One region of the Hamadaea sp. NPDC051192 genome, then DNA from elsewhere that is predicted to be linked to it. Evidence: riboswitches for the same ligand, from Rfam matches in the RefSeq annotation. Region 1 holds a riboswitch; the other holds the start of a gene.

Region 1 (5,450 bases):
GGCCCCCTCCGTGACGCCGTCGTTGCCGACGCCCGTGGTGACGCGGAGCAGGGGCTTGACGCCGGGGCCGAGATGCGTGCGGCCGCCGTGGTTCTCGAAACCGGTCAGCGGCGGGAGGCCGAGCGTGGGATCGATGTCGCCCGCCAGCTCGCCGACGGCGCGCGAGGGGCCGCGGTCCGAGCTGATGTCGATCATGTCGAGGCCGGGGCACTTGTCGCCCTTGGCGAAGAAGCTGCTGCCGAGGAGCTGGTAGCCGGCGCAGACGGCGAAGACCACGGCGCGGTTCGCCGCCGCGCGGGCCAGCCCGCCGTCGTTGAGCAGCCGTTGCGCGGCGAGTGCCTGCGGGCCGTCCTCGCCGCCGCCGAGCAGGTAGATGTCGCCCTGCTCGGGCAGCCGCTGGTCGGAGCGGACCTCGACGGTCTGGGCGGGGATGCCGCGGGCGCGGGCGCGGTGGGCCAGGATCAGCATGTTGCCGCGGTCGCCGTAGGTGGAGAGCAGGTCGGGGTAGACCCAGACGATCTGCAGGCCACCGTTCACATCAGAGGACACGGTCCAACTCCGCTCGGATGTCTTGGAACGCGGTGTAGTTGGCGATGACCTCCAGGCGGCCCTGCGGCACCGTCCCGACCGCGTCGGCGAAGGTCTTGACGTGCGTGAACGGCACGTCGTTGATCTCCAGCCGGACCGCCAGGTCCATCGCCCGATCGCCGCTCACGAGGACCTGACGCCCCCGGAGCGGGCTGAAGTCCACGTCGTAGAGCCAGCTCGTGTCCAGCCCGTCGGGGTCGCGGGCGTTGATCGCCAGGAGCGTCGGCGCGACGTCGGCCATCTCGAACGCCTCGAGCCAGCTCGCCGGGTTCTTCGCCAGCAGCAGCCGGACCAGCCGGCCGTCCCGCTCCACCTGGGCGTACCGGCCGGCGACGCTGGCCACCGAGCCGAGCCGGGGGATGGCGTCCACCGGATTGACCCCGAACCGGGCGGCCACGGCCAGCGCGGTCGCGGCGTTGCCCAGGTTGACCGTGCCGGGGATCTGGAGCTTCACCTCGTGCGGCTGGCCCTCGGGGTCGACGACCTCGCCGTCGAGCAACGTCCACTGCGGAGTCGGCCGGCGCAGGTCGCCGTTGGCGCAGGCCCAGCCGCCCGCCTCGCCGCGCTGGATGTGGCCGCCGCACGCCGGGCACACGTGCGAGTCGTCCTGCCAGCGCTGACCGGCCGAGAACCAGGTGACCTCGGCGACGGGGTGGGCGCCGGCGGCGTAGACCACCATCGGGTCGTCGGCGTTGGCCACGATGTGCACCGCCGGGTGCGACGCGAGCGCCTGCCGCCAGAGGTCGGCCATCATGGCGACCTCCTTGGCCCGGTCGAGCTGGTCGCGCGACAGGTTGAGCAGCGCCACCACCCGGGGCTGAGTCGCCTGGATGACCTGGGCCAGGTAGTGCTCGTCGACTTCGAGCACCGCGTAACGGGTGGTCCCGGCGCGGGCGAGCGCGGAGGTGTGCCCGGTCGGCATGTTCGCGCCGAACGAGTTCGTCGCGACGTCGCCGAGGACGCCCAGCGCCGCGGCGGTGAACCGGGTCGTGGTCGTCTTGCCGTTGGTGCCGGAGACCAGCGCGATCTGCCGGCCCGCCGCCAGATGGGCGAGCAGGTCGGGGTCGATCATCATGCCGAGCCGGCCGCCGATGACCGAACCGTCGCCTCGCCCGGTAGCGCGCGACAGCGCGGCCGCCGTCTTCGAGACGGAAACGGCGAAGGCCGTACGCAGCGGCAGCTTCTTCTCGTCCGACACGCGGCTAGAGTACGCGATCTGCCTTCGTGATTGGTTGTGTGGCCTGAATCACGGACATCTCGGGCAATCTACCGGGACAATCCGGGCGCCTGTCGCGGCCGAGGGACATCTTGGCTGCTCAGCCGCTATGTAGCGGGCTTGGCTGGGCGGCGAGGATGCACTAGAAAAAGGACGCCGGTCGATGACCGGTGGACGTTCCGGTCCCGCCGAGCCCTGCCCGGCCGGACGTCGACCCCCAGAACAGCATCGGGCAGGGGTGGGGGACCCACTTTCGCCTCGCGACTCACGCGGCCGGCCTCGCTTCCCCAGGAGCCGGTCTCGCCGCGCGCGGGGCTCGGGGTGTAGCCGCGCTCAGCGGCCGGGCAACCCTTCCGCGCCCGAACCCGACAGCTCACCTCACAGGCGTGCTGAAGGGACCCCTATGGCCATCTTCCGTATGGTCGCCTCCCGCTGGGAGCGTGCTCGAAGTCTTCTGTTCGGTAGCCGCCGTCTTCTGTTCGGTAGTCGGCGGCGGGGCTTGGTCACCGCCGGGGCCGCGGCGATCGCAGCGGCTGCGGTCGGCCTCCCGGCCCTCGCCGCCGGACCTGGTGGTTCTCCGGCCGCGTCCGAACTTTCGCTGTCGGTCGCGCCCTCGGCGTACGCCTCGGTCTCAGCGTCGGCGTCTGGTGCGGCGTCCGCGTCTACCTCGGCGTCGACGTCCGCTTCGGGCGCCGCAGGCGTGGGCTCGGCGGCGTCGGCCGCCGCGTCGGCTGCGGCTGCTGCCGCGGCCAAGAAGGCGGCTGCGGCCAGGGCTGCTGCTGCTGCGGCGGCGAAGAAGGCGGCGGCGACGGCCATCGCCTCGACGAAGGCGGCGACCGTGCTGCGCGAGGTGGCGAAGCTCAAAGGCTCGCCCTACGTGTTCGGCGCGACCGGGCCGCGGACCTTCGACTGCTCCGGGCTGACCCAGTTCGTGTACGCCAAGATCGGTGTCAAGCTCGTCAACTACGTGCCGACGCAGCTCGACAAGGCGAAGGTCGTCCCGCATTCGAAGCAGCGTCCGGGCGACCTGATCTTCTTCCTGAGCGGCGACTTCGCGTACCACGTCGGCATCTACGCCGGGAACCACAAGATGTGGGACGCCCCGACCGAGGGGCAGACCGTCGGCCTGCACGAGATCTGGGACGACTCCTACGTCGTCGGCCAGTTCTACTGAGTCCTCCACTGAGTGTTCGGCTGAGTCCGGCTCGTCCGATCGGGGGATCTCCCGGGTCGGCCGGGCTGGACGACTTCTGTGGGCTGCGTCACCAGCTGAACCGGACATCGCGGCAGGCAATATCGGACATCGATGTCTTGACCGCGCGCCAGGGGTAGTTTTCCCAGCTCTCAGGCCTTCTTCAGGTTCTTGGCCAATTCGCAGGTTCTCGGTAGAAACGATCCGCCGGCCGGGTTCACCTGGGCGGCGGCGCCGCGGATACGCCGAATCCCGCCCGTTCGCGGTGCCCACCCCACGCAGCAGTGGATGGGCGGGAGTGGGGGAACCACCTTCGCCGGATCTGGTCGCGGACCCGGCTCGGGGTGAAGCCACCGGCGTCCGCTCAGGACACCCGCCCCCCGGTGGACCTCCGTCCTGAATGGATGCCGTGGCCGGGCCGCCTTCCCGCCCGAACCCGACAGCTCACTTCGCAGGCGTGCCGGAAGGACGACGATGAAGTCTCAGATCAGGCGGCGTACCGCCAGACTCGTGCTGGCTGTCGGCGCGGGCGTCCTGGCGTCGACGCTGACGGGTACCCCCACCCAAGCCTCCTCGGTGGACTCGGCTGCCGCGGCGCTCGCCTCGGCTCCGGCTGCGACCGTCGGGACCGGAGTCGGCGCGGCCGACACCGTCGTGACGGAGAACGCAGTGGTCGCCACGACCGCCGTCGCCACCAACGCGACTGCCTCGACCCTCACCGCCGCCCCCACCGCGGTCAGCTCCCGGGCGGCCAAGGCGGCGAAGGTGATCGCGTTGGCGAAGCAGTACAGCGGCCGTCCTTACCGCTGGGGCGCCGCCGGGCCCAAGCGGTTCGACTGCACCGGGTACACGAAGTTCATCTACAAGAAGGTCGGCGTCAAGCTCCCCCACAGCGGCGCCCAGGGCAAGAAGGGGAAGAAGGTCTCCCGGGCCAAGGCGCTTCCCGGTGACCTGGTGATCTTCCGCGACTCCAGCGGTCGCGTCTACCACGTCGGCATCTACGCCGGCGGCAACAAGATGTACGACGCCCCGACGTACGGCAAGAAGACCGGACTGCACCGCATCTGGAGCAAGAAGGTCGAGTTCCGCCGGGTGCTCGGCTGAAGCCCGATCACCCATCCCCCTAAAGGCCTCTCACCCATCCCCGTAATGCAGCGGGCCCGCACCTATTGGTGCGGGCCTTGCTGTTTCGGTGCGGTGATCGCTTAACTCGTGCTTAACGAGCGGTAATGGCATCGGTGACGGTGATGTCGGAAACCGGACGATGTTGATCTTCATTACCCCCCTCCACCCGAACGTACCTGTTGTGACCTGGCCAAATGGGGAGGGCTCGGGGCGTCGGGGGTGTCGATTTTGGTTGACGGTGGAGGGAAGTGGAGTAAAGTGGGGCCCACTGGTGGGGCTGGGAGGCCCGGCCGGCCGGGGGAGCGGCTCGCCGCGAACGAGCTGATCCCGTCTGCGTCATCGGGGGGTGGGGCCGATGTTTCTCGGCACGCATACCCCTCGCCTGGACGACAAGGGCCGGTTGATTCTTCCGGCGAAGTTCCGGGACGAGCTGGCGGGAGGTGTCGTGATCACTAAAGGGCAGGAGCGCTGTCTCTACGTGTTCCCGGTCGCCGAGTTCCAGCGATACGCCGCCGAGCAGTCGGCCCGTCCGATGAGTGACAAGGCGGCCCGGGCGTACACCCGGGTGCTGTTCTCCGGCGCTCACGACGAGGTCCCCGACAAGCAGGGCCGGGTCACCATTCCGCCGACGCTCCGAGCGTACGCGGGACTGGAGCGAGACCTGGTGGTGATCGGCGCGAGCACTCGTGTCGAGATCTGGGACAACGCCGCCTGGGAGGCGTACCTCGCCGAAAGCGAGGAATCCTTCTCGGACGTCGACACCGCCGGTGACGCCGGCCTGCCGACGGAGGCGGGGTGACGCCGGCCCGACGGTGAGCGCCAGGCGCCTGGAAGCGATGCCGCGAACATCGCAGCACCGGGCACGAAACCGGCGTACCGCGAGATCTCCAGCCGCTTGTCGGCTCCTGGCGCCACTTCCCCGGCGCCAGGCGTACTGCTCTCTCGAACCCCTTGGGAACGGGGAACAAGAGGTGCGAGAAGCGGATGGGGATCTGGCGGTACGCCGGGGTCAACGAGAGCAGAACAGCAGGGGGTCGAGATGCAGCAGCCGCGGGGCAAGCACGTGCCCGTCCTGCTTGAACGCTGCCTCGACCTGCTGGCTCCCGCGCTCACCGTCGACCGCGCCGAGCAAGCCGGCGGCCGGACGTATCACGTCGACGCGACCCTCGGCCTGGGCGGCCACGCCGAAGCCGTGCTCCAACGCCACCCCGAGACGGTCCTCATCGGGCTCGACCGGGACACCGAGGCTTTGGAGCACTCCCGGCGACGGCTGGCTCCCTTCGCCGATCGCATTCATCTGGTGCACGCCGTCTATGACGAGCTTCCGCG
Region 2 (5,450 bases), on a different contig from region 1:
GCCCAGCGTGGCCGAGATCGAGAAGCAGATCAACGAGGCCTGGGAGAAGCTCGAACCGGCGATCGAGCAGTACAACAAGGTCCACAACGAGCTGACCAAGAACCAGAAGAAGGCTCGGGACCTGCAGAAGAAGATCGCCCCGCTGAGCCTCCAGGTGTCGGTCTCGCTCGGCCAGGTCGCCGACATGGCGAGCGCCTACTACATGACCGGGCCGGCTTCGCGGCTGACGGGACTGTTGAACGCGAAGTCGCCGGACCAGTTCCTCGACCAGCTCACGACGCTGGAGCAGATTTCGCAGACGCAGCAGCTGGCGATCGCGGGGGTCGCGGCGCAGCGTGACGTCTACGACGGGCAGAAGTCCCAGCTCGATCAGCTCATCGCCACGCTCGGCCAGCAGGACGCGGCGTTGGCGGCGCAGAAGAAGTCCATCCAGGCTGAGATGGATCGGCTGCAGAAGCTGCGCATCCAGGCGTACGGGTCGTCGTCGGTCGGCGGCAGCCTCCGGATCGGGGTGTGCCCGCCGGTGCTGCCGGGCGGCGCACGGGCCACCGCGGTGAAGAAGGCCTGCGCGCTCATCGGTAAGCCGTACGTGTGGGGCTCGGAAGGGCCGAACTCTTACGACTGCTCGGGTCTGACCAAGGCGGCGTGGGCGGCGGCCGGCAAGAGCCTGGAGCACTACACCGGGGCGCAGTGGAACGAGTCTCATTACGTGAGCCGTGCCAACCTACAACCCGGTGACCTGGTGTTCTTCTATTCCGATCATCATCATGTCGGCATATACGTCGGTAACGGGCTCATGGTCCACGCCCCGCACAGCGGTGACTACGTGCGAATGGCGTACATATCGAATATGCCGATCAGCCCGAGCGGGACTCGTTCCGTGCTTTAACGGACAATTGTGCCGAAAATCGGCACAATTGTCCCAATGAAGCGTTTCCGTCTCCTGCTGGGCAGCGGAGCCGGCCTGCTGGCCGTGCTTGTCGCGACTGCCCCGGCCCCCGCCAGCCCGACGGCCGCCCCCCGAACCCCCGATCAGCGGCGAGCCGCCGGCGAGGCCGTCACTCTCCGGTACGCCTTCGACGCCGGTCTGGCCGATCCGATCTGGGACGCCGACCGGACCCTGCGGGTGCACCCGGTCGGCGTGATGGGCGGCGTCCTGACCGCCAAGGCCCGGGCCGGCACGGTGGCGGTCGGATTTCCGCCGGCCTGTTTGGGGGACGAGGCCGAATGCCCCCGGGTCATCCTGGAGAGCGACCCGGCGCCGTGGCTGAATCCGGCTCAGGCCGACGTCTCGTGGGGCGCGCAGGTGCTGCTGGATCCGCGGAACACCAGCGACGGCGAGAACGTCGTGCAGAAGGGCTTCTCGACCCAGGGCACGCAGTACAAACTCCAAGTGGATCACTTCGGCGGCCTGCCGAGCTGTGTCGTCGCCGGGATGGTCGTCGGCGTCAACCGCATCTACGTCGCGCAGTGGCGTCGCACCGTCGCCGACGGCGCCTGGCATCGCCTGGATTGCGTACGCCGAAGCACCAGACTGGCGTTGTTCGTAGACGGTGAATTGCGGGCGAGTACCGCGATTCCCGCACAATTGTCTATTGTGAACTCCGATCCGCTCCGGTTGGGCGGCAAGGGGATCGGGCCCTGGAACGACCAATTTCACGGTTTGCTGGACGATGTCTACGTCACGGTCGGTTAGACAATTGACTACGCATTGAAGTCCGTGCTAGCCCCGGGTTGCGGTTCGATAACGCACGACTTTAGAGTCATCGAGGCGCAGGAAGTCGGTCGGCCATCCGGGGCGGCCCCTCGCGCCGCCGCCGAACCGCGACATCCGTCGCGGACCGGGGACCCAGGTTAGTGAGGCCACCGAGCCTCAGGGGGTGAATCCGCGTCAGCGGTAGCGCATCTTCCAGCGCGAACCCGTCAGCTAACCCGGTAGGCGGTGAGAGCGACCCGAACGCTCTCAGTGGAAGAGGAGACCCACCTAAGGTGGCCAGCCAATCCACCCGCAAGAAACGTGCCCTGATCACGCTCGTGCTCTCCGCCGTCGCCACGATGGGGATGTTGCTCAGCAGCGAGGCCGTCCGGGCGGACCCGTCGGTCAGCGCGCTGGAACAGCAGATCGACGACGCCTGGAACAAGCTCGAGCCCGTGCTGGAGCAGCACAACGACACCAAGGAAAAGCTCACCGCCGAGCGCAAGCGCCTCGAAGGCCTGAAGAAGCAGCTCGATCCGCTGGAGCTGGAGCTGCACGTCGCGACCGCGCGCGTCGGCGAGTTCGCCGCCTACCTGTACACCGGCGGCAGCACGACCGAGCTGAACGCCCTGCTCTCGGCCAAGTCCCCGACCGACGTCACGGACCAGCTGGTGCTGCTCGACCAGTTCTCCCGCATCCAGCAGGACAAACTGTCGGATGTCATCGCCAAGCGCGATGACCTGACGGCCAAGAAGAAGCCGATCGACGACAAGATCACCGCGCTGGCCGAGGCCGAGAAGAAGCTCAACGACCAGGCCAAGACGCTCAACGGCCAGATCAAGACGCTGCAGGACCAGGTCCAGAAGTTGTACGCGACCACGGGCGGTCTGGGCTCGCTGCGTCCCGCGCCGTGCCCGTCGACCTACCCGGGCGGCAAGGCGGCCACGGCCGTCCAGTACGCCTGTCGCCAGATCAGCAAGCCCTACGTCTGGGGCGCCGACGGACCCGGTTCGTTCGACTGCTCGGGCCTGACGATGGCGGCGTGGAAGGCGGCCGGCATCTCCCTGCCGCACAACGCGAAGTCGCAGTGGAACTCGGTGCAGCACGTGTCGCGCGCGAACCTGCGCATCGGCGACCTCGTCTTCTACTACTCCGACATCCACCATGTCGGGATGTTCGTCGGCAACGGCTGGATCGTGCATGCGTCCAGAGCCGGCGTACCGATCATGATGCGGAAGATCGACGCCGCACCGATCTACGGCTACGGCCGGCCCTACGGCAGCTGACTTCCCCGTAGGGGTCCGCGAATCCGGCGGACCCCTACGGGACAGTCACCTAGCTCGCGCGACGGAGAGCTGAACCCGTCGCGACGGCGATGTCTCGCGACCGGCGTACGACGAGCATCTCCCTCATGAATCGCCTGTCGCTCGCCCTGTTCGGGCTGCTCCTGTCCGCCTTCCTCATCGTGGCCGGCCACCTCGACGGCGACGGACTGTCGCCGTGGATCCACACCATCAGCGACTACGCCGCCGCTGATCGCGGCGGCGCGGTGGAGACCGGGATGGGCCTGGCCGCGCTCGCCACGCTGGCCTTGCTGCCGTCGGTCTACCGGGCTGACCGGCTGGCCGCCGTCCTGCTGAGCGTCTGGAGCGGCGCGCTCCTGGTCGCCACGGTCCTGCCCACCGACCCGGTCGGCGAGGCGTTGAGCCAGACCGGCTACCTCCACCGGTACGCCTCCACAGTGGCCTTCGCGGCGTTGCTCGCCGCCGGGCTGCGCCTCGGCTTCCGCCGGCTCACCGGCGTCGGTGTGGCCGGCGGAGTGGCCATGCTCGCCTCGACCTACCTCTTCCACCGATACGCCATCGGCCTCACCGAACGTGTCATGGCCGCCGCCGAGCTGAGCATGCTCATCGCCCTGACCTGGAGCCTGCTGCGCGCCTCGGTCCGGGCGTACGCCCCCACAGCCGTCCCCGCCCATGCCTGACGGCCTGCCTGAATGCGACAGTCCGCCGCGGCACTCTCTGTGTCAAGGCGACCTTGACGGTCGAGTGAGCGTCAAGGTAGCCTTGACGGCATGTTGATCGAGAAGGCCTGCACCACGGACATCACGCAGGCGGTGACCGCCGCCAGCCTGGCCGCCGTGAACGAGGCGAGCCGCCAAGCCGACCGAATCCTCGGCCCGCGCCCCCTCCCCGAAACGCCCGACTGGGAAGCCGAGCAGGGCGACCCGGCGATCCAGCGGGACATCGCCACGGGCCTGCTGCAACTGCGGATCGAACTGGGACTCGGGCTCGACCCGTTCGGCACCGTGCTGGGCCTGCGTCGCTGGGGTGCCACGTGGGAACTCATCGCGCGGGCGGCCGGAGTCAGTCGCCAGGCGGCGCACGAGCGATGGGGCAAACGCGTACGCGAGACGCTGGGCATCCCGGAGAACGCCGAAGCCGGCCTCTGACGAGGCCGGCTTCGCGGAAGGCGCTCAGCGAACGGAAAACACAAAGCCCAGGCCCCGAATGATCCCGGTGACCTGGGCTTTCTGTGAAGAGCGGGTGAAGGGAATCGAACCCTCACTGTCAGCTTGGGAAGCAACCGAGCAAGATCCGCCGATGAGATCACTCCACAGGCACTCGTATGCGACGTTGAGGATCGGGGCACGAGCTGGTTCACCTGGTCCAGCGTCGCATCTGCTGCGGAAGTCACCCACGCTCACCGATATGAGAACGGCACCAGCCAGACGATGTCCGGCAGCCGCACGGCTGAATTTCAGACCTCAGTGACTGCCGGGATCACCATCACTCAGGGCGGCGGCGTGAGCGCAAGCATCATCGTGGCAAGTCTTGATGGTCAAACGAGCCTTTCGTTGCAGGCGTCGGGCTCGGTTACGCGGACGTACAACATCTCGGTCACGGTCAACATTGCGCCGGGCAAGATTGTGATCGCGTACGGCGGAACGACGAAGGTCACTGGAAAATACACTCGCTATTACTGCAACACTGCAGGTTCGATCACGCAGGTTCAAGCCGGGACGGCGAAGTCCTGGAATATCGAGACAAGCGGTGGGCAGCAATGCGACCTGTCGCCGATCTCGTCCCTCGCCTCGTTGGCGAAGACCCGCTACTGCTGATGTGCTGGGTGGTCGCTGCGACCCGCAGCGACCACCTTCAGGGGGCAAACGATGAAAGCAGCAACAGTGATGGTTCTGCTCGCCACCGCGCTAATGGCGGGCTGCAGCGCAAATGACGACCCGTCGCCAGCGCTGCCGCAGAAGTCTGCTTCCACAACGGCGGCCTGCGCTCCCGAGGTAGCAGCCATCAAGTGGGAGACGCCTGCGGTCGTGCGCACGCTCACCGGCGCGACGAGATTGACCGTTAGCGCCAATGGGGAACGGTCGATTGGTGTGGTGAAGCAAGACCAGCCAGCAGTCACCAAGATCAATGGATTTTCGGATAGTGAGCGTTGGCGTGCCTGGATCTTGAAGGAGGCTACCGCGACGCTACAACGTCCGTTCGATGTCTCCTCCGGGCCGGCACTCGCCGAGGTCGACCAGTTTCTCGATGGCATGACAAAGACGGGCGACTACATCGGGTTCGTGGGAGTCTTCGCCGTGACGGCAGACTTCAGAATCACATGTGAGGGGCAACCGCCGCTCGCTGGGAGCCTTGTCGGCTGGGATTCTTCGACTTCCGGCGTCCTGGAATGTGGCCGGCCACCTGCGCCGGAGAGCTTCGCCGCACTGGCTTCGCAGTATTGCTGATCA

What was found. Region 1 has a riboswitch for cyclic di-AMP ahead of AB0M47_RS20545 (NlpC/P60 family protein). Riboswitches for the same ligand answer to the same signal wherever they lie in the genome.
Region 2: another riboswitch for cyclic di-AMP. It lies ahead of AB0M47_RS16740 (C40 family peptidase); the one in region 1 lies ahead of AB0M47_RS20545 (NlpC/P60 family protein).

Annotation. Positions count from the first base shown of each region.
Region 1 covers NZ_JBFBAZ010000045.1:38,513-43,962, reverse strand. Annotated here, with positions in the region: gene AB0M47_RS20555 (glutamine amidotransferase) at 1-549, opposite strand, end outside; gene AB0M47_RS20550 (MurT ligase domain-containing protein) at 539-1,768, opposite strand; cyclic di-AMP (ydaO/yuaA leader) riboswitch at 2,013-2,202, shown strand; gene AB0M47_RS20545 (NlpC/P60 family protein) at 2,208-2,978, shown strand; cyclic di-AMP (ydaO/yuaA leader) riboswitch at 3,230-3,468, shown strand; gene AB0M47_RS20540 (C40 family peptidase) at 3,471-4,100, shown strand; gene mraZ (division/cell wall cluster transcriptional repressor MraZ) at 4,477-4,920, shown strand; partial or broken gene rsmH (16S rRNA (cytosine(1402)-N(4))-methyltransferase RsmH) at 5,161-5,450, shown strand, end outside.
Region 2 covers NZ_JBFBAZ010000033.1:45,450-50,899, reverse strand. Annotated here, with positions in the region: gene AB0M47_RS16750 (NlpC/P60 family protein) at 1-889, shown strand, start outside; gene AB0M47_RS16745 (LamG-like jellyroll fold domain-containing protein) at 926-1,696, shown strand; cyclic di-AMP (ydaO/yuaA leader) riboswitch at 1,806-1,956, shown strand; gene AB0M47_RS16740 (C40 family peptidase) at 1,990-2,982, shown strand; gene AB0M47_RS16735 (DUF998 domain-containing protein) at 3,108-3,680, shown strand; gene AB0M47_RS16730 (hypothetical protein) at 3,771-4,148, shown strand; gene AB0M47_RS16725 (hypothetical protein) at 4,431-4,817, shown strand; gene AB0M47_RS16720 (hypothetical protein) at 4,884-5,447, shown strand.